2 regions of the Pandoraea vervacti genome follow, and region 2 is predicted to be linked to the other one. Evidence: predicted binding sites of a transcription regulator. Region 2 holds the regulator's gene; the other holds the start of a gene.
What was found. Region 2 encodes NrdR, which represses ribonucleotide reductase genes. Its sites were predicted from a motif close to CACNANATNTNGTG; they were not measured.

Region 1: UC34_RS21550 (ribonucleoside-diphosphate reductase subunit alpha) is a predicted target of NrdR. The motif match lies at 3,114-3,127, and genes of this name have one in related genera.

Annotation. Positions count from the first base shown of each region.
Region 1 covers NZ_CP010897.2:4,941,342-4,952,168, forward strand. The annotation lists gene UC34_RS21550 (ribonucleoside-diphosphate reductase subunit alpha) at 1-2,875, opposite strand, end outside; gene ampD (1,6-anhydro-N-acetylmuramyl-L-alanine amidase AmpD) at 3,249-3,848, opposite strand; gene UC34_RS21560 (DUF1269 domain-containing protein) at 4,367-4,879, opposite strand; gene UC34_RS21565 (PP0621 family protein) at 5,128-5,415, opposite strand; gene UC34_RS21570 (cytochrome C assembly family protein) at 5,422-6,306, opposite strand; gene ffh (signal recognition particle protein) at 6,440-7,804, shown strand; gene UC34_RS21580 (hypoxanthine-guanine phosphoribosyltransferase) at 7,933-8,481, shown strand; gene UC34_RS21585 (MarC family protein) at 8,662-9,255, opposite strand; gene UC34_RS21590 (proline--tRNA ligase) at 9,440-10,827, opposite strand, start outside.
Region 2 covers NZ_CP010897.2:3,948,859-3,959,685, reverse strand. The annotation lists gene boxA (benzoyl-CoA 2,3-epoxidase subunit BoxA) at 1-998, shown strand, start outside; gene UC34_RS17170 (DJ-1/PfpI family protein) at 1,246-1,827, shown strand; gene UC34_RS17165 (2-thiouracil desulfurase family protein) at 1,870-2,388, opposite strand; gene UC34_RS17160 (hypothetical protein) at 2,657-4,075, shown strand; gene UC34_RS17155 (LysR family transcriptional regulator) at 4,152-5,084, opposite strand; gene UC34_RS17150 (zinc-dependent alcohol dehydrogenase family protein) at 5,245-6,264, shown strand; ZMP/ZTP riboswitch at 6,296-6,403, shown strand; gene glyA (serine hydroxymethyltransferase) at 6,503-7,750, shown strand; gene nrdR (transcriptional regulator NrdR) at 7,769-8,251, shown strand; gene UC34_RS17135 (autotransporter family protein) at 9,168-10,827, shown strand, end outside.

The sequences.
Region 1 (10,827 bases), 990 kb from region 2:
TCGGCTGGGCCAGCGGCGAGGTCGGTTCGGCCGAGAAGCCGCCCGACACACCGCCCGAGCTCGGCACCGCGTTAAGCGCGCCATGGCTCACCGTCGACTTCTCGACGTGCGTGGCCGCCATCGTACGGAGGTAGTACGTGGTCTTCAGCGCACGCGTCCAGGCCAGCTTGTACGTCTCGTCGAGCTTCTTGCCCGAGGCGCCCGCCATATAGATATTGAGCGACTGCGCCTGATCGATCCACTTCTGACGACGCGACGCCGCCTCGACCAGCCACTTCGGCTCAACTTCGAACGCCGTGGCGTAGATCTCGCGCAGATCGGCCGGCACGCGGTCGATGCGCGCGAGCGAACCGTCGAAGTACTTCAGGTCGGCGACCATCACTTCGTCCCACAGACCGCGGGCCTTCAGGTCACGCACCAGATACTCGTTGACCACCGTGAATTCGCCCGACAGGTTCGACTTCACGTACAGGTTCTGGAACGTCGGCTCGATACAGGCCGAGACGCCGATGATGTTCGAGATGGTCGCTGTCGGGGCAATCGCCACGCAGTTTGAGTTGCGCATGCCGTGCGAAGCGATGTGCTTGCGCAGGCTGTCCCAGTCGAGCGTGCTCGACAGGTCGACGTCGACGTAACCGCCGCGCTCTTCCATGAGCAGCTTGAGCGAGTCTTGCGGCAGGATGCCACGATCCCACAGCGAGCCCTTGTACGACGAGTACTGACCACGTTCCTTCGCGAGCTCGGTCGATGCCCAGTAAGCGTAGTAGCAAACCGCTTCCATCGAACGGTCGGCGAACTCGACGGCGGCGTTCGACGCGTACGGCGTGCGCAGCAGGTGCAGGCAGTCCTGGAAGCCCATGATGCCCAGGCCCACCGGACGGTGATGCAGGTTCGAATTGCGCGCCTTCGCCACCGCGTAGTAATTGATGTCGATGACGTTGTCGAGCATGCGCATCGCCACACGGATGGTGCGTTGCAGCTTCTCGTGATCCAGCTCGTAGCCGTTGGCCGTCTGCTTCAGGTGAGCCACGAGGTTCACCGAGCCGAGGTTACACACGGCGATTTCCGTCTCGCTCGTATTGAGCGTGATTTCCGTGCACAGGTTCGACGAGTGCACCACGCCAACGTGTTGCTGCGGCGAGCGGATGTTGCACGGATCCTTGAACGTGATCCACGGATGGCCGGTCTCGAACAGCATGCCCAGCATCTTGCGCCACAGCGCTTGCGCCGGCACCTTCTTGAACAGCTTGATTTCACCGCGCGCGGCCTTCTCTTCGTAGGCCGTGTAGGCCTGCTCGAACGCCTTGCCGAACTTGTCGTGCAGATCCGGGCAGGTCGACGGCGAGAACAGCGTCCATTCACCGCCTTCCATCACGCGCTTCATGAACAGATCGGGAATCCAGTTCGCCGTGTTCATGTCGTGCGTGCGGCGACGATCGTCACCCGTGTTCTTGCGCAGTTCCAGGAATTCTTCGATATCCAGGTGCCACGTTTCCAGATAGGCGCAGACCGCGCCCTTGCGCTTGCCACCCTGGTTCACGGCCACGGCCGTGTCGTTGACTACCTTCAGGAACGGGACCACGCCCTGGCTCTTGCCGTTCGTGCCCTTGATATGCGAGCCAAGCGCGCGAACCTGGGTCCAGTCGTTGCCCAAACCGCCGGCGAACTTCGAGAGCAGTGCGTTTTCCTTGAGCGCTTCGTAAATGCCTTCCAGATCATCCGAGACGGTCGTCAGGTAGCACGACGAGAGCTGCGAGCGACGCGTGCCCGAGTTGAACAGCGTCGGCGTGGAGCTCATGAAGTCGAAACTCGACAGGATCTGGTAGAACTCGATCGCACGCGCTTCGCGTTCGACTTCGTTCAGGGCCAGCCCCATCGCCACACGCATATAGAAGGCCTGCGGCATTTCGATGCGATGGTTTTCGATGTGCAGGAAGTAACGGTCGTACAGCGTCTGCAAGCCAAGGTAGTTGAATTGCAGGTCGCGGTTCGCATCGAGCGCGGCAGCCAGCTTGCCGAGGTCGTACGAGAGCAGTTGCTCGTCGAGCAGTTCGGCGTCGACGCCTTGCTTGATGAAGCGCGGGAAGTATTCGATGTAACGCGCGGCCATCTCGGCCTGCGGCACCTCTTCGCCCAGGATTTCGCGGCGGATCGTGTGCATCAGGATACGCGCGGTGACCTGGCTGTAAGCCGGTTCCTTCTCGATGAGGGTACGCGAGGCGAGGATCGCCGAATCGTAGACCTGCGACAGCGGCACGCCGTCGTACAGGTTCTTGATGGTTTCGGTCAGGATCGGCTCGGCGGTGACTTCACTGCCGAGGTTTTCGCAGGCCGCCTTCACCACGTTACGCAGCGCCGCCATGTCGAGCGGGCGCGTCACACCGTTATCGGTGACATGCAGCACCGGGGTGTCGGGCGTCGCCGCCTCTTGCGTGGCCTCGCCCGCGCTCGCGCGCTCTTGCGAGCGCTTCTCGCGGTACAGCACGTAAGCGCGCGCCACGTTGTGCTCGCCTTCGCGCATGAGCGCGAGTTCGACCTGATCCTGAATGTCTTCGATGTGGAACGTACCGCCGTTCGGGCGGCTGCGCACCAGCGCGCGCACGACGTTCTGCGTCAACTGTTCCACAAGTTCGCGTACGCGCGCCGAAGCCGCACCCTGACCGCCGTTCACGGCGAGGAACGCCTTGGTCACGGCGATCGCGATCTTCGACGGCTCGAAACCCACCACCGCGCCGTTGCGTCGAATCACTTTGAAGTCGGCATTGGTTGCCGGCTCGAATGCGCCCGTCGTCTGGGGCGCCGACGCACCCGTGCCGCTGCCAGCGTTCGTGGCGGGCGTCGGGTTCGGGCGGGTGAGGTTTTCGTTAGTCTGCATGTAAAAACTCCCGTTCCAATGAGATGGTGCTGTTAGCGCACTTCCACCAGCTAATACGAAGTACCAAGTCGGCAAAAATGCGCCCTGGGGGCGCCGATGGAGCGAAGTGCTGAACACCGCACGACCGACGGACGGCCAAGGGTTCGAGGTGTCCGCTGCACGGCTTTGCTGCTGTACTGCCCCATAAAACGCCGCGGGGCAAGCACGGTATTGATGGATCCTGCTTCCCGTCACCGACCACTATATGTAGTGGTCAGCGGCCGGATTGGCACTAAGTATAGTGGAGATGACGCACTCCGCAAAATCAAAAATTTGTGTCCCGGGAAGGCCCGCGCCGTCTTCGTGTCAAGCAAAACCTGTCCCCCGGTGAGGGTTAATCCTTGGGCTGGAACGGCAACGCCTCGGGCGTCAATGCCGCCATTCGACGCAGTCGCTGCCATTCGAAATGCGGCCCCGGATCCGTCTTGCGGCCAGGTGCTATATCGGCATGCCCGGCCACGGCTTGAATCGGATAACGCTCGCGCAAAACGCGGGTGAGCGCCGCCAGCGTCACGTATTGCGCGGCGGTAAATGGCAGGTCGTCTGTCCCTTCCAGTTCAACGCCGATGGAAAAATCATTGCAGCGCGTGCGTCCTTCGAACGACGACGCCCCGGCGTGCCACGCCCGCGCATCGCACGACACGAACTGCTGCAACGCACCATCGCGCCGCACCAGAAAGTGCGATGAGACGTGCACGCCACGAATCTCGTCGAAGAACGGATGCGCATCGTGATCGAGCCGATTCTGGAAGAACGCAGGAATTTCGTCGCCGCCGAATTGCCCGGGCGGCAGCGAAATGTTGTGCACCACGAGCAAGCCAATGGGCATGTTCTGCGGACGGCCATCGAAATTCGGCGACGGCAGACGCTCGGCTTGCCTGATCCAGCCTTCGGTGTCGAGCGTGAAGACCGGCAAGTTGTCCGACGCGTTCATGCGTCGCCTCGCAGCAAAGCCGACTCACGGACCTGACCGGACAGGCCCTTCCTTCGGTGCGCAACGTTAGGGGACGCAGATGACTGGAGCATGACGGGCACAGCGAACTCCCGTAGAGCGAGGGGTGGCATTGTAGCCCACTTGGCGTGACCCCGCCGGTGACCGAGTCGGGGCGCGGTCCGTTCGGCAAGGTGCCCGCGGGCCAGTGTCACGCGGGTCATCGTCTGAAACAAGTCGAAAAATAAAAGGAGAATTCCCAAAGAAGAAGCCTCTCGCCAAACCGGGCCGAGAGGCTTCCGTGGGCGTGTCCACGCCCGGGGATGGCGCTGCGCTCGTGTCCGGCATCGCCTGCAAGACACGCACACCATCCCGCGCCGCTCACAGGGGCGACGCCAATGGCCGTTGCCGGCCGGTAAAACACCTTCGTTCGCACTGTGGCCGACGCTTTCGCATGGCGGCCGCCACATCGCCAACCTCTCCCGCACTGCCCCCGACATCAACCCCGACCTCGCTCCCGGTCACGGGAACGCCGGAATGGCTGCCTCGACGCCTTCCATATGCGCCTCGGGGTGATGCTCCTTGAGCATGTCGCGAATCTCGTCCACACGGCTCTCGCGCACATCGACCATGAGCAGGATCATGCCGCGCTCCATCGGCTCACGAAATGCCTTGAGCCGCGAATTCGGCACGGAAACCCCGATCATGCTCGACACCCAGGCCCCGAACAGGGCACCGAGGGGGGCCGTCACGATCATCAGTTCCCACTGGGGACGCGTGCCCACGATGGGGAAAAACGCGGCGACTGCACCGACTGCCAGCCCACAGAAGCCGCCGATCACGAGCCCGGCCTCTGCGCCGTGCACGATGTCGGAAGTCTGTAGCAGGTTAGCCTCGTGCAGTCCCTCCAGGTCCATTTCGTCACGTGCCATGAAGTGGATGTGACGCTCCTCGATGCGGGCGAGCAACAAGTCGCTCATCGTGCGCTGGGCACTCGCCAGATCGGGAAGAAGGAAATACATCCGTCTGCGCATTAGCATATTGCGCCCTCCTGTCGTCGCGCCCCTTCGTTATGGCTGTTATGGACGGGGTCGGTAACTGTGTTTTAGTGCATGCGACACGCATGCGCAAGCCGCTGCATCCGAATGGGCGTCGGCTGATGTCGCACGATGACAGACAGGAGAGGGGCGGCGATGCGAGACGCAGCGCCATGTGACGGAAACGCTGCGCGAGCGGCTCGCGCCGCGAGGTTCAGACGCGGTGTTCGCGCGTCACCCACGCGTCACCCACGCGCCCCATACGCGTCGCGATGCGCGGCGCTGCAAAAGTGCGTGCCGCCGGCGCCGGCCAGCGACTCGCTCTCGGGAAGATAGGTATCGCACTCGCTGCAACGCACCATGCGCTCCGCGGGCGGCAACGACTGACGCGCGCTCGTGCGCCCTTCTCCGCCCGGCGGCGTGCGCATGCGTTCGTTCTGCCCGGGACGCCCGGCATTGCGCTTGCGTTCGTTGTGACGCATCCACCACGTCCCGGCAATCAAGAGCAACAGTAACAGCAGGATATTGCGCATCGCGCTTCAAGTCTCCGTCATGCGATGCAGCACCACCTCAAGCACGAAGCGAGAACCGACATACGCCAGCAACAGCGCCACGAATGACGCCAGAACCCAACGCAGCGCGACCTTGCCGCGCCACCCGTAAAAATGCCGCCCGAGGAGCACCGCGCCGAACATCAGCCACGACACCACCGCGAACACGGTTTTGTGATCGATGCGCACCGCACGCCCGAACAGCGCCTCGGAGAACATCACCCCCGAAATCAATGTCAGCGTGAGCAGGACAAACCCCGCGCCGATCAGGCGGAACAACAGCTTCTCCATCGTGAGCAGCGGCGGCAGTGTCTCAAGCCAGCGAGACAGCCAGCCGGTCGCCTCAAGGCCACGGGACGGATGCAGTTGTCGCTCGGCATAGAGCATGAGCAACGCATGCAGCGCCGCGAGCGCGAACAGCCCATAGGCCATGTTCGCGATGATGAAGTGCGCCTTGAAAATCGGATCCGCCGCAAAGCCGAGAATCCGCACGTCCGGGAAGATCATCGGCAACAGGCACGCGACGGCAGCCACGGGTGTGACCATCAGTCGCAGGCTGTCGAGCGGGAAGAAGAAACTCTCGATCCAGTAAATCCCGACCGAGAGCCACAACATGGCCGAGAGCATGTACGCAAAACCGAAGTGCATGCTGTCTGCGCGGAAGATGGTCTGATGCAGCAGCACCCCGTGCAGCATGAGCGCCGCGAACAGCGAGAGCTGCATCGGCCAGCGCGAGGGCGTGCCCGTGACAGGCGCAGGCGCGACCTGGCCGCCCGCGAGAGCGAGCGCGGCGTCGCGCCGGTAACCCTGCCACGAACAAACCGCCAACCCGGCGTAGAGGATGGCGGTCAGCGCATACAGTAAAATAGTCATGTTTGAAGTTTACACCAGCCCATGAGGGGCGCGCTGCCGTGCTTGTCACCGCCATGAATCCCAATTGACCGCACGGTTAATCGGCCGGAGGACAGGCAAACGAGGCCGCTGTTGGTCTTACAGGATACGTTTCATGCTCGACAATCTCACTACGCGGCTTGCCAAAGTCGTCAAGACGCTGCGCGGCGAAGCCCGGCTGACCGAGGCCAATACGCAGGAAATGCTGCGCGAAGTGCGCCTCGCCCTGCTCGAGGCCGACGTCGCCCTGCCGGTGGTGCGCGATTTCATCGCCAAGGTGAAGGAAAAGGCCCTCGGCGAAGAAGTCATTTCCAGCCTTTCGCCCGGCCAGGCCCTCGTCGGCGTGGTTCAGCGCGAACTCACGGCACTCATGGGCGGCGATTACGAAGGCCGCGCCGCCGAACTCAATCTCGCCACCACGCCGCCCGCCATCATTCTGATGGCCGGTTTGCAGGGGGCAGGCAAGACCACCACCGTCGGCAAGCTCGCCAGGCTGCTGCGCGCCCAGAAGAAGAAAGTCCTGACGGTTTCCACCGACGTCTACCGTCCGGCCGCTATCGCGCAGTTGGAGACGGTCACGAAGCAGGTCGACGCCGACTTCTTCCCGTCGCAGCCTGACCAAAAGCCGGTCGACATCGCCCGCGCGGCCGTCGACTGGGCACGTCGCCATCACCACGAAGTGCTGCTCGTGGACACGGCCGGCCGTCTCGGTATCGACGAAGCGATGATGCAGGAAATCAGCGCCCTGCATGCCGAACTGAAACCGATCGAAACGCTCTTCGTCGTCGACGCCATGCTCGGTCAGGACGCCGTGAACACCGCCCGCGCCTTCAATGACGCGCTGCCGCTCACCGGCGTGGTGCTCACCAAGCTCGACGGCGACTCGCGCGGCGGCGCCGCGCTGTCCGTGCGCCACATTACGGGCAAGCCGATCAAGTTCGTGGGCGTGGGCGAAAAGCTCGACGGCCTCGAAGTCTTCCATCCGGACCGCATGGCCAACCGGATTCTCGGCATGGGCGACATTCTCGCCCTCGTCGAAGAAGCGCAACGTGGCGTCGACGTCCAGGCCGCCCAGAAACTCGCGGACAAGGTCAAGAAAGGCGGCGACTTCGATCTGAACGACTTCAAGGCGCAAATCGGCCAGATGAAGAAGATGGGCGGCCTGTCGTCGCTCATGGACAAGCTGCCGGCGCAGTTTCAGGCGGCCGCCAGCCAGACGAACATGGATCAGGCGGAAAAACAGGTGCGCCGCATGGAGGGCATCATCAATTCGATGACGCCTGCCGAGCGTGCCAAGCCCGAGCTGATCAAGGCAAGTCGCAAGCGCCGCATCGCCGCCGGCGCGGGCGTTCAGGTGCAGGAAGTCAACCGCATGCTCAATCAGTACGATCAGATGCGCACCATGATGAAGAAACTCAAAGGCGGTGGCATGATGAAGATGATGCGCAGCATGAAGGGCATGATGCCCGGCATGCGCTGATCAGGTCTCATCCGGTCGCGCGCCGGCGGCAGGGATTACGCTCGGGAAGTCTGCGCCGTGTTTTCCCGATATACTCCGGGCCGCACTTAGCGAATCCCCCGCAACACCGTTCCACAGGGTCGCCCCATATGAACCGCGAAGAAGCCCTCGAAGTATTCCGTAATTCCGAAGAAATCGTCTCCGCCGACGAGGTCAGCCGCTCCGTCGACACGATGGCCAAGGCCATCAAGGCAGCCGTTGGCGACGAATTTCCGATGGTGCTGTCGGTCATGGGCGGCGCCGCCGTCTTCACCGGCATGCTGTTGCCGCGCCTCGACTTCCCGCTCGAGTTCGACTACATCCATCTCTCGCGCTACAACAACACGACCACCGGCGGCGCAATGCAGTGGCGCGTGGCGCCGCGCGACTCGGTCCGTGACCGCGTCGTGCTCGTGCTCGACGATATTCTCGACGAAGGCGCCACCATGGCCGCGATTCGCGACCGCATTCTGGAGATGGGCGCATCGAAGTTCTACAGCGCCGTACTGTGCGAGAAGCTGTTGACCAAGGAAAAGCCCTCGCATCCGGATTTCTGCGGCTTCACCGTGCCGGATCGCTACGTCTTCGGCTGCGGCATGGACGCCAGGGGTTACTGGCGCAATCTGCCGGCGATCCGCGCGCTGACGACGCCGCGCTGATTTCCGAACGATGGCCGGCGAGGCGTCTGGGCCTTGACGGCGCCTCAGCGGACGGAACCTCAGCGGACGGCAGGAACAGAAAGGGACCTTCACCAGGTCCCTTTTCTTTTTTGGCGCGTGTTGCCTCGCGCCTCTGCATAAGCCGGCGGGCCCGAAAGCGGCCGTTAGCGAGACATCCAATCAGAACTGGTGGACGAACACTTTCACGCCCTTGAGGATCATCTCGACCGAGATCGCCACCAGAATCAGTCCCATCAGGCGCTCGAACGCCGCGACCACACGCGACCCGACCCAGCGCTCGATTCGGTCGGCCAGCAGCAGCACGACCGCACACACGAGCATCGTCACGCTCAGCGCAGTGACCCACTCGAGCATGCGCCCCGGTTGCTGAGACACGAGCAGCATGACCGTCGCGAGCGCCGACGGGCCCGCCAATGCCGGAATCGCAAGCGGCACGATGAGCGGCTCGCCAGCATCCGGCAAGCTGCCATTGTCCGGGCGCGGAAAGATCATGCGCAGTGCGATCAGGAACAGCACGATCCCGCCTGCCAGTTGCAGCGAGAGGTCGGTGAGGCTCATCATGCGCAAAAAGCGCTCGCCGACCAGCATGAAAATCAGCAGGATCGCAAACGCAATCAACACCTCTCGCAAGATCACCCGCGGCCGTCGGCTGGCCGGCACGTTCTTCAGTGCGTTCACGAAGATGGGGATGTTGCCGAACGGATCAGTGATGAGCAGCAGCAGCACGGTGGCCGACGCGAACGTGTATTCCATACGAACGACGCTTTCCGATTTTTCAGAGAGTTTGGAGATTCAGGGACGACGCACGAAAAAAACGGCAGCCGCCCAAGCGACTGCCGTCAGGTGATGCCGTTCCGAGCGAGACGGGAAGACCGCCGTCGCCAATGCGCGTAACGCTCAATGCGTAACGCATTGGCGCGGCGTCATGCCGCGTCGCTCAAACGCCCTTGGCGGCGCGCACCTTGCCGGTGACGACGTCCGCGACGCTTGCTGCGTCGAGGAGTTGGGCTTCCGTGTCGCGACGGCCCTGATACTCGATCTTGCCTTCCTTCAGACCCCGGTCACCGATCACCACGCGGTGCGGCACACCGATCAGTTCCCAGTCGGCAAACATCACACCCGGGCGCTCGCCGCGGTCGTCCAGAATCACGTCGATACCGGCGGCCAGCAGATCTTCATACAGCTTGTCGGCAGCCGCACGCACGGCCTCGCTGCGGTCGTAGCCCATCGGGCACAGCACCACTTCGAACGGCGCGATCGATTCCGGCCAGATGATGCCGCGCTCGTCGAAGTTCTGTTCGATGGCCGCACCGAGAATGCGCGTAATGCCGATACCGTAGCAACCCATCTCCATCGGCGCGGGCTTGCCCGTTTCGTCGAGGAACGTGGCATTCATGGCGTCCGAATACTTCGTGCCGAGTTGGAACACGTGACCGACTTCGATACCGCGGCACAGCGCGATTTCACCCTTGCCGTCCGGCGAAGCGTCGCCCGGCACGATGTTGCGCAGATCGGCCACGATTTCCGGTTCCGGCAGATCGCGGCCCCAGTTCACGCCCGTAATGTGGAAGTCCTTCTCGTTCGCGCCCACGACGAAATCGCTCATGTGCGCAACGCTGCGGTCGACCACGAGCTTCACCGGCTTCTTCGTGCCGATCGGGCCGAGGTAGCCCGGGGGCGTGCCGAACCATTCGACGATTTCGGCTTCAGTGGCAAAACGCAGGTCCGACAGCCCGGGCACCTTGCTCGCCTTGATTTCGTTGAGTTCGTGATCGCCACGCAGCAACAGCAGCCAGACGGTGGTGCCTGCGTCGCTGTCCGTGGCGAGCACGATCGACTTGACCGTGCGTTGCAGCGGGATCGAAAGCAGTTCGGCCACTGCCTCGCACTTTGCCTTGCCCGGCGTTGCCGTCTTGGTCATGGCTTCGGCAGGCGCGGCGCGCTCGCCCTGCGGGGGCAGCGCTTCGGCCATCTCGACGTTCGCGGCATAGTCCGACGTCGGGCAGTAGGCGATGGCGTCTTCACCGGTCTCGGCGATCACGTGGAATTCGTGCGAACCCGAGCCGCCGATGGAGCCGTTGTCTGCCACCACGGCGCGGAATTCCAGGCCCAGGCGGGTGAAGATGCGCACGTAGGCGTCGAACATCTTCTGGTACGACACTTGCAGGCCGGCACGATCCTTGTCGAAGGAGTAGGCGTCCTTCATGATGAATTCGCGACCGCGCATCACGCCGAAACGCGGGCGGATTTCGTCACGGAACTTCGTCTGCACCTGATAGAAGTTCACCGGCAACTGACGATAGCTCTTGATTTCGCGACGTGCGA
Region 2 (10,827 bases):
GCTCGATCGGCGAGGCGGCGCAAGGGGCGCAAGGGGCGTCCAGCGGCGGGGCGGGCGCCGGGACGAACGGCATGACGGCCGAGTCGTCGGCGCCGGTCATTGGCGGCTCGGACCTGGTACGGGGCTCGGTGGTGCCGCCGTGGTCCGCCGCGAAGCCGTACGTCAATCTATACAACCACAAGGCGCCGGTGCAGGCGAGCGTGGTGGGCAACTATCGTGTGACGGATGCGAGCACCGAGAGCGACATCCACCACATCGTGCTGGACTTCGGCAAGCAGCCGTTCCCGGTGCTCGAAGGGCAGTCCATCGGCATCATTCCCCCGGGCACGACGGCCGACGGGCGAGCGCATCACGCCCGGCAATACTCGATTGCGTCGCCGCGCGACGGTGAGCGTCCGGGCTACAACAATCTGGCGCTGACGGTCAAACGCGTGACGAAGGACCATCAGGGGCAGGCTGTCGGCGGCGTGTGCTCGAACTATCTGTGCGACCTGAAAAAGGGCGACGTGGTGAACGTGATGGGGCCGTTCGGCAGCACGTTCCTGATGCCGAACCATGCCGATTCGCATCTGCTGATGATCTGCACGGGCACGGGGGCGGCGCCGATGCGGGCGATGACGGAGTATCGCCGTCGGCGCCGCATGAAAGGTGCGACCGGCAAGCTGATGCTGTTCTTCGGTGCGCGCACGCAAGGCGAGTTGCCGTACTTCGGGCCGCTGTTGAATCTGCCGAAGGACTTCATCGATACCAATCTCGCGTTTTCGCGCACGCCGGGGCAGCCCAGGCGCTACGTGCAGGACGCGATGCGCGAGCGCGCAGCAGATGTCGCCGCGTTGCTGCGTCACGATCACACCTACATCTACGTGTGCGGGTTGAAAGGCATGGAAGACGGCGTGCTGCAAGTGCTGCAAACCATCGCGGGCGAAGCCGGCCTGGACTGGCAGACACTCTGGCAGCGGATGAAGACGGAAGGGCGTCTGCATCTGGAGACTTACTGACGGTGAGGGGCAGGCGAGTGAACTGCCGCCGTCGACGTAACACGTCACTTTGTTGTGAACTCAGGAGGGCCGCGTCGGTGGATTGACGTGGCCCCGTACGATTGACCGACGGCGTTTTGCGCCGACTTGACGCCGCGTGCTCAGGCACGCGGTTTTTTTTGCCCGCGTTGTGCCGGGGGCGTCACCGGAATTGAGTAACATGGAGGGGCTGTTTCCCTTTCCATTTTTTCTCTGAACGGAGAGTCACATGGGCAAGAAGCGGATTCTGGTGTTGGCAGGCGATTACGTCGAAGACTACGAACTGATGGTGCCCGTACAGGCGCTCATGGCCGTGGGACATCGTGTGGAAGTCGTCTGCCCCGGCAAGAAGGCGGGCGACAAGGTGCGCACTGCCATCCATGATTTCGAAGGCGATCAGACGTACAGCGAGAAGCGTGGCCACGACTTCACGCTGAACGCGACATTCGACGGTCTCTCGCCCGCCGACTTCGACGCGCTGGTCATTCCCGGCGGACGCGCGCCGGAATATCTGCGGCTCAACGACGCCGTGCTCGCCGCCGTGCGGCATTTTGCGGAAAACGACAAGCCGATTGCCGCGATCTGCCACGGTGCGCAACTGCTCGCCGCCGCCGGTGTGATCGAGGGGCGCGAGTGTTCGGCGTATCCGGCATGTGCGCCGGAGGTGCGTCTGGCCGGAGGGAAATACATGGACATCGCAATCGACGATGCCCATACCGACGGCAAGCTCGTGAGCGCGCCCGCCTGGCCTGCGCATCCCGCATGGATCGCACAGTTTCTTGCCGTGCTCGGCACGAAGATCGAGCTCTGAGGCCGGACCGGGACGCGCAGTGCAACGCTGCGCGTCCAACGCTTATGTATCGGAGTAGAGGCCGCGCAGCCTTGCATCGGCGAGTGCGATGGTGTGCTCGCTGAAGACTTCGACACCGTGCTGCCGCAACCAGGCGGCAGTCACCCCCTCGCCTGAGACCTTCGCGCCGCTAAACGAGCCGTCGTAGATCGACGCGCTGCCGCACGACGGGCTGTCCTCTTTCAATACCGCAACACGAATGCCGTGACGCCGCGCGAGCGCGAGCGCCCGACGTGCCCCCTCGAGAAACGGCGCCGTGACGTCGGCGCCGGTGTCATCCATCACGCGCGCGCGCCGCTGCCAGACCGCATCGCCGCTCCGGGCGTGCTCGATCTCCGCGGGCGGGCGTGGGGTCGGCAATCCCCCGGCGACTTCCGGGCAAATGAGCGCTATCCATCCGGCAGCGCGCCAGCGCGCCAGCACGGCGTTGGCGTCGGCTTCGCAGGCGGCAGGGCGTCCGTGATAGCGCACGGGATGACCCAGCAGGCAACTGCTGACGAGGACTCGGACAGACGTGGACATGCGGCGAGCCTATCACACCGGACTCCATGCGAATACACGCGAATCGCGCAGCGATCGGACACGGTCGCTTTGCCCGAGATTGCTTCATTTTCGAAAGCTGGAAGTCCGGGGGCGCAGCAAGATTTGCCGATCTTAACTGGGGAGTCCGACGTTCGCGTCGTTCGCGAAGCTTGCGAAGTTGCCTACCGCGTGCACGATGCATGTCGCGCGCCGGAGGGTCTGCGCAGAGAACGTCTCCATCCCCGTGCTACGACCAGGGAGAGTCGTGATGCGCGCCAACGCCTATAAGGCTCAAGTCGACGTCAACCACAATTGGCTGCATAGCGATGTCCCCGCGAGCGGGCGCCTGCTGCCTGAAGCGGGTCCCTCCGGGGTCTTCGGCGCCGTGATCGGTCATGACGGTAGCGGCGCGCCGTTGCCGGACATCGGTCCTTACGATTTCTCGTCGGCGACCCGTGTGCCCGATGCCCCGGCGTTGGGAAGTAGCGAAGGCGCGGTCCGCATGTCGCTCATGCCGCTCGCCGACGCGCCGCAGTACGTCGTCAAGGCATACCCGAGCCCGGCACATGCGGCACAGGCGTGGCTCGCCTCGCGGCTCTTTGGCGCGCTCGGTCTGGCCACGCCAACCGCGATGCTGGTAAAGGGTTGTTCGCAGGCATTCGATTGCACGCTCGAGCCCGATCGCGTGTATCTGGCCACCACCTTTCTGTCCGGGTATCGCGATCTCGGCGAATGGATCGAAGGGGACGACGCCTGGCGCGTTTTCGAAGGTGCGGGTCAACCCGCGCCGCCATGGTTGCGCCACGCACGCGCCGAAGCGATCGACGCGCGGGCGCGCATGGCGCAGGTGCTCGCCGATGCCGGGGGGCTGCCGTTTCATGCGCTGCGTGGCGAGTCGGCGCGCGCGTATGCCGACGCATTGGCGCATCGCAACGCCATGCGTCTGCGTCTGTGTCAGGCGCTGCCTGACGTCTATCAAAGTGCGCTGGAACGTCATTACATTGCCGGACTGTGGCTCGGCAACTGGGACATGTGCAATGTCTTCATGGAGAACATCGGCGTGTGGCGGGACATGAACGACCTGCCGTGCGCGATGTCGCTCGACTTCGACGCGTGCCTGCATCTGGGATTTCAGGGGCGGCTCAAGGCGCAGGCGTATGACCTCGCGCTCGCGCAGCGCGAGGCGGTGCCGTCGCTACCCGCACTGACATCCACGTTTCGTCGCGAGGCCGCCAATTTCGACGCTACGTTGCCAGACGACGCACTGGCCGATCTTTCGCAATTTCCTTACGGCGAACATTGCGCACCGTTCGTTCGTCGGCTTGCGGGGTTCGCACGAGACGCATCGACGAAAACGCGCGGGGACGAATTGCGAAATCCGACGAGCGTGCGGGCGGTGGCTGCCGAGATGGCGTATCGGCTGAGCAGGCTGTCGGCGCGGGAAGTCAGGTCGTGGGTCGAAGCCGCCTGCCGGGTGGGGCGCGCCGGCAGTGATGCGGCGTCCGGGGAGGATATGCGGATGTTGGACCCGCAGACGCTCGCGAGTCACCTTCTGGACCGGCGCGACAGCCTCGTTCGGCTGCTCGGCGGTCTGTGGGCGGCGCAGACCTGGGCATATATGTACGGCACGCGCGCGCAGGCCGTCGATGCCCAGCAGGAACCGTTCTTGTACCGAAGCGAGCGTTGAGCGTGCGTCGCCGTCAAGGTACGCCGTCGGACATCGCGGTTCGCCCCCGGCGCGCGAACGGGGAGGGCGGGCGCCATCACGGCATGCCGAGCAAAGCGGGGACGGCGCCTACCAGCGCGTCGATCGCGGCGCGCAGCTTGGGCGACGGGTGCCGTGTATCGGGCCAGACCAGATGCAGCGGCGTGCCGGGCGTATAGGTCTGCGGCAGCAATTGCACGAGGGTACCGGCGCTGAGCGATTGCATCGCCACCCAGCGCGGGATGCATGCAATGCCCAGTCCCAGCTCTGCCGCTTCCACGAGCGCGACGAGGTCGTCCAGTACGAAGCGCGGCGTGCGACGTGTGGCGGCAGACGCTTCGGGAAGTCTCGGCAAGGTGGGCCATTGATAGAGATTGGCGCCGCGCCCGTACATCAGACGCTCATGGTCGGCGAGATCCTCGACCGTTTGCGGCGTGCCGTTGGCCGCGAGGTACGCGCCGGACGCGCATAGCAACATCGTCTGTTCGCCGAGCGGGCGCGCCTTGAGTCCCGGTGTGTCATCGAGACGTCCGCTGCGAACGGCGAGATCGAAGCCTTCTTCGATCAGATCGACACGGCGGTCGCTGAACGCCATTTCAAGCCGCAACTGCGGATGCGTCCCGGCCAGCGCCAGCAACACCGGCGCGATGCACTGGCGTCCGATCTGCACGGGCATGGTCACCCGAAGCTTGCCCATGGGCGTCAGGGCGCCGGCGCTCAATTCGTCCTCGGCTTCCGACAACTCCGCGAGCACCTTCGTGCAGCGCTGATAGAACGTTTGCCCCGCGTCGGTCAGATGCTGACTGCGGGTGGTGCGGTGAAACAGGCGTACGCCAAGACGCGTTTCCAGACGGCCGATACGCTTGGCCACCGCAGAGCGTGTGAGATGCAACCGTTGCGCCGCGCCCGCGAAGCTGCCCGCATCCACCGCCGCCACGAAGGCCGAGATGCCCGAAAGCCGGTCAGGCGTGTAGGTCTCATTGGTTCTCATAAGTCGCCAATTAGTGGATAAATTGCCATCACTGCCGCGAAGTATTCTCCAATAAGCTAATCGTGTCCATGTCCCTCGGACAGGCAGGGCCTGCCGGACATACAAGGATCCCCGTCGGGGATGCGTCGATACAAGGATTGGAGAACTGGCAATGGCAACGATGCAGCAATGGCAAATGGCGACTTTGGGCGAGGCGGCGCTGGAACTGGCGACGGTGGACGTGCCGACACCCGGCCCCGGAGAAGTCCTCGTCCGCGTGAAGGCGGTATCGCTCAATTACCGTGACGCCCTGATGATCGATACCGGCATGGGATTGCCGGTGTCGTTTCCGTTTGTGCCGGGCTCGGACATGGCCGGGGAAGTCGTCGCGGTGGGCGCGGACGTGACGCGCGTGCGCGTTGGCGAGCGCGTCGTCAATACGTTCTGGGATCGCTGGTTCGACGGAGAACACGCGCCGGCGGGCCTGAAGCTCTTCGGCGGGACGTTGCAGGGCGTATTGCGTGAATACGCCGGGTTCGACGAAGCGGCGCTGGTGCGCGCCCCGTCTTCGCTCGACGACGTGGCCGCGTCAACGCTCACTTGCGCAGGGTTGACCGCCTGGTTCGCGCTTTTCGGCGCCGGCCGCAAGCTCGTGTCCGGCGAGACGGTGCTAATGATCGGCACAGGCGGCGTGGCGCTGTTCGGCGCGCAACTGGCGCTCGCTCACGGTGCGACGGCAATTGTGGTGAGCGGTAGCGCAGACAAACTGGCGCGTGCGGCGGCGCTCGGCGTCACGCATGGCATCCCACGACAGGAAGGTTGGGCGGAGGAAGTGCGCAAGCTGACGCAGGGCAAGGGTGTCGAGCAGGCGCTCGAGCTCGCTGGCGGCGACATGCGCGAGACCATGACGGCGCTGGCGCCGGGCGGCAAGGTGTCGGTGATCGGCACGCTGGGCGGCGACACCCTGCAATTGCCCGTGTATTCGATGCTGCTCAAGCGGGCGCACGTACAGGGCATTGGCGTTGGGCACCGCCAGGGGCTGGAGGCGTTGGTGACGGCGGTCGACCGGCACGGCATTGCGCCGGTGGTCGACGCCGTCTACGATTTCGCCGACTTCGCTCAGGCGCTCGCGCACCTGCGCCGCGGGGCGTTCGGCAAGGTGGTGGTGCGTGTCTCAACGGGTTCGGGGCCGGTTGCCTAACGCCGCAACCTCGCATAAACTGTCGACGCCACAAACCCCGCGTGACTGGCGATTAGGGTGCACAGCCTTGTGCGCCCGAGGTGGAGCAACCCACCGGGAAGCGCCGGGGTCTTATTTGCCGTTCGCCTGGGCAGCCGTGATGGTTGGTGCTGCCCTGTCTATCGTCTTCCGAAGCACAAAGGAAGGCGCGCCGCAGCATCCCCCTCCCGGAAAACCTGTTCAATTCAACGGAACCGCCATGTTCGACAAATCGAAATCTACCGTTGCCTCCGTCGATCCCGACGTCTGGGCAGCGATTCAGAAGGAAAACCAGCGTCAGGAAGATCACATCGAACTGATCGCTTCGGAAAACTACACCAGCCCGGCCGTAATGGAAGCGCAGGGCTCGCAACTGACCAACAAGTATGCGGAAGGTTATCCGGGCAAGCGCTATTACGGCGGTTGCGAGTATGTCGACGTCGTCGAACAACTGGCGATCGACCGTGTGAAGGCGCTGTTCGGCGCGCAAGCCGCCAACGTGCAGCCGAACTCGGGTTCGCAGGCCAACCAGGGCGTGTACTTCGCCATGCTCAAGCCGGGCGACACGATCATGGGCATGAGCCTGGCGCACGGTGGCCACCTCACGCACGGCTCGCCGGTCAACATGTCGGGCAAGTGGTTCAACGTGGTGAGCTATGGCCTGAACGAAGCCGAGGACATCGATTACGACGCCGCGCAAAAGCTGGCCGAGCAACACAAGCCGAAGATGATCGTGGCGGGCGCCTCGGCCTTCGCGCTGAAGATCGATTTCGAGCGCATGGCAAAAATCGCCAAGTCGGTTGGCGCCTATTTCATGGTCGACATGGCGCACTACGCCGGTCTGATCGCCGCCGGCGTGTACCCGAACCCGGTGCCGCACGCCGACTTCGTCACCACGACCACGCACAAGAGCCTGCGCGGCCCGCGCGGTGGCGTGATCCTGATGAAGGCGGAGTTCGAGAAGGCCATCAACTCGGCCATCTTCCCGGGTATCCAGGGCGGCCCGCTCATGCACGTGATCGCCGGTAAGGCCGTCGCGTTCAAGGAAGCCGCAACGCCGGAATTCAAGGAATACCAACAGCAAGTCGCCAAGAACGCCCGCGTGATGGCCGAAACGCTGGTCAAGCGCGGCCTGCGCATTGTGTCGGGTCGCACCGAGTCGCACGTCATGCTGGTCGACCTGCGCGCGAAGAACATCACCGGTAAGGCTGCCGAAGCCGCGCTGGGCGAAGCCCACATCACCGTCAACAAGAATGCGATTCCGAACGATCCGGAAAAGCCGTTCGTGACGAGCGGTGTGCGTCTGGGTTCGCCGGCCATGACCACGCGCGGTTTCAAGGAAGCCGAAGCCGAGCTGGTTGGCAACCTGATCGCCGACGTGCTCGACAATCCGGAAGACGCAGAAAACCTGGCCCGTGTGCGCGCACAAGTGGCCGAGTTGACCAAGCGTTTCCCGGTCTACGGCTAAGCCACAGGCGTCGCACGCATGCGCTGCCCGTTCTGCCGGCACGACGACACGCAGGTCATCGACTCGCGTGAAGCGGAAGACGGCGCTGCCATCCGGCGGCGCCGGAAATGCCCGTCGTGCGACAAGCGTTTCACGACGTACGAGCGTGTCGAGCTCGCGATGCCGGTCGTCGTCAAGAAAGACGGCAGCCGCGCCGAGTATGATCGCGCGAAGGTGCGCGCCAGCATGCAGTTGGCCATTCGCAAGCGTCCCGTGAGCGCCGAAGCGATGGACGCCGCGATCGCGCGCATCGAGTACAAACTGCTGGCCGGTGCGGAGCGCGAGGTGATCAGCCAGCGCATTGGCGAATTGGTGATGCGCGAGTTGAAGCGCCTGGACAAGATCGCTTACATCCGTTTCGCATCGGTCTATCGGAGCTTCGAGGACATTGCGGAATTTCGCGACGTGCTCGAAGAGATCGACAGCACCGATATCAAGCCAAAGCGCAAGCCGGTGGCGTGAAGTGGATGAGCGCGTGAGCGTTTGCGTGACGACTGTGCATGCGACCGTGACAGGCTCAATGGCTTGACTGGTTGCAAGGACAAGCTGTTAGGACAAGCAAAAAACCGTCGTGCCCGAAAGGGCGCGACGGTTTTTTTATGGCCGTGAGCAACGCAACGGCGTTCGCGGCTCAAGGGGGCGCCCGTCACACGAAACCCATGGCACGCGAGCATGGGCCGTGACTGAAAGGAGGCGGTGCGGTGTTGTGCACATGCCGCACTTGACGATACTTTTGGGCGATTCATGACGGGTATTCTGATTATTTTGGGAAGCGTCTATGTTTTTTAAATCAATAAAATTAAGAATTGCCCCAATCATAAATGTTGATGTCATTATGGGGTAAGTACCAAAAAATGATGAGGTTGATCAGAATTCGATAGTTAATCTCTAGAATTCGCGGTCTTGACGGCGGTGTGATTTTCGTCGTTGGGGAGGCAGTCGAATTGACTGCTGTTGAAAGCGAATTGAATAGGGAAATTGTCGAATGCAGGCGAAGGTTAAAAAAGAGAGAACGTTTTATCGATCCAAAATATGCCTGGCGGCCGCTACGATGGTAGCGGCAATGGGGCTGCCGGCGCAGGCGGCAGTGAGCTTGGGCAACGTTGCCGAGATCGCGTCCTGGAACCACAAGAGAGACGACGTCGTTAAATTTCTGAATGATCGTCTATCTCAGGTGAAAACCGAATTTGGCAGAAAAAGCGATATTTTCGATAATCTATCCGCCGTGAAATCGATGAATTCGGATATTTTGTCGGATATCTCGCGTCTCGGAGATGTTGCGGAGATCGATGAGAAGCTGCGAGAGTATTCTGAAAAAATCGATGCGGCAATTCGTGTTGTCGGTGTGAAGGGCAGGGAAAGCAAAGTGCAACCGTGGATGAAAGATCTCCGGAAGCAGGACCTTGAAAAGATTCGCGAGAAGGTCAAGGACGTATTGACCGCGCCCGAGCAAGACAAGGCGGCAAGGCATGAAGCGCTGTCCGTCTATCTCGCGGACCGCTCGGCCCACGACCGTGTACGCGACGAAGCCTTTGCGCTGAGCCAGGCGGCAAGCGCATTGGAGGCGCGGATCGATCGCCTGAGGCAAGCCGACGAAACGGCCTTCCGTCGAATGGCGAATACCAACGAGCTTGTCTCCCGGGCATTGCCTGACCCCGAGAAATTCACTGCGCTGTCATGGCGCGACGAGAACCTGTTCAACGCCGACTTCGATACCGGATATCCGGAAGGGGCCAGTGTCGTTGGAAAAGATACGTCACTGGAACTGACCGCACGGTCCGGGCCCTGGTCCGAGGCGTTGAAGGACACCGTCGGCGGGGTTCGTGACGTCGGCACGATCCGTGTAAAGCCGGATGCCAGGCACGTCATCGGCGTGGCGGGGGGGACGTTGAACGTGCATCATGCGCTCGAGGCGGACACAGGAACCATGATCGCGGTCGGTACCAACGGCGTGCTGAACTTCGTTGCGAACGGCAAGGGCGTCGACAGCGCGGCGCATGACGTGATTCTCATGGCCGGGCGAGGCGCCGATGCACTCGAAGTAACCGATGGGGATCGCCCTGGCGAACGCGCTTCGGGTGAGGTCGCCAGCAAGCACCGCCCGGGAAAAATCGTCTTTAATGCCGGGACGAGCGCGGGCAATGCGCGTATTGCCGTTTTGGATGGCGCGCAGGTCCGTTTCGAAAAGGACTCGGATGCCGGTGCAAGCACGCTTCTCGTCGAAGGCGGTAGCGCACATTTCGAGAGCGCGCGCGCCGCAAGCGCAACGATCAGGAACTCGGGCGAACTGGTGGCGAACGACGCTTCCATGGGGACTAGCCAAGTCGTGAACTATCGGGAAGGCCACGCCGATTTCCTGAACACGCGTCTCGAAGACATGCAACTGACCAACACGGGGTGGGCGGCATTGACCGAGGTGCATGGGGGATCTGCACATGTGACGAACGGCGCTGACGCCGACCTTCGCATTCGCGACGCGAATCTCGGCAACATGGCGCTCGTCAACATGGGCGAAGCCACGCTCTCGCAATCCCGAGGCGGGAATGCGCAACTTCGCAACGGCGCGCACGGCTATCTGAGCGTTCTGGATACCGCGCTCGACAATGTCAGCCTGACGAATCAGGGAAGCGTCGAATTCATCGGTGCGACTACCGCTCACGCCGCACGCATCGCGCTCGACAATGGGGTGCTCGACGTTGCCCAGGTCGAATCACCCTCCGAGGCCGGGCAGCGCAAGATCACCATGGGCTCCCTGACGGGCAACGGCGATCTGGTGACGGGCGACACGACGGTCGAGTTAGGGGCGCTGGGACTGAACGACACGTTCGACGGTCGGATCGTGGCGGTAACGGAATTGCCGGATGCCCGCGTCGCGCGCAAGCGCATGACGCATCTGTCGTCCGGCGTGACGCCGAAGCGCGTGCCGGACGCATCCCCCCGGTCCGTTGCCGCAGGCGCTCGTCTGGTCAAGGTGGGGGCGGGCAATTTGACGCTGACGGCCGACCAGAGCGGTGTGGCATCGCTGGACGTGCAGGGCG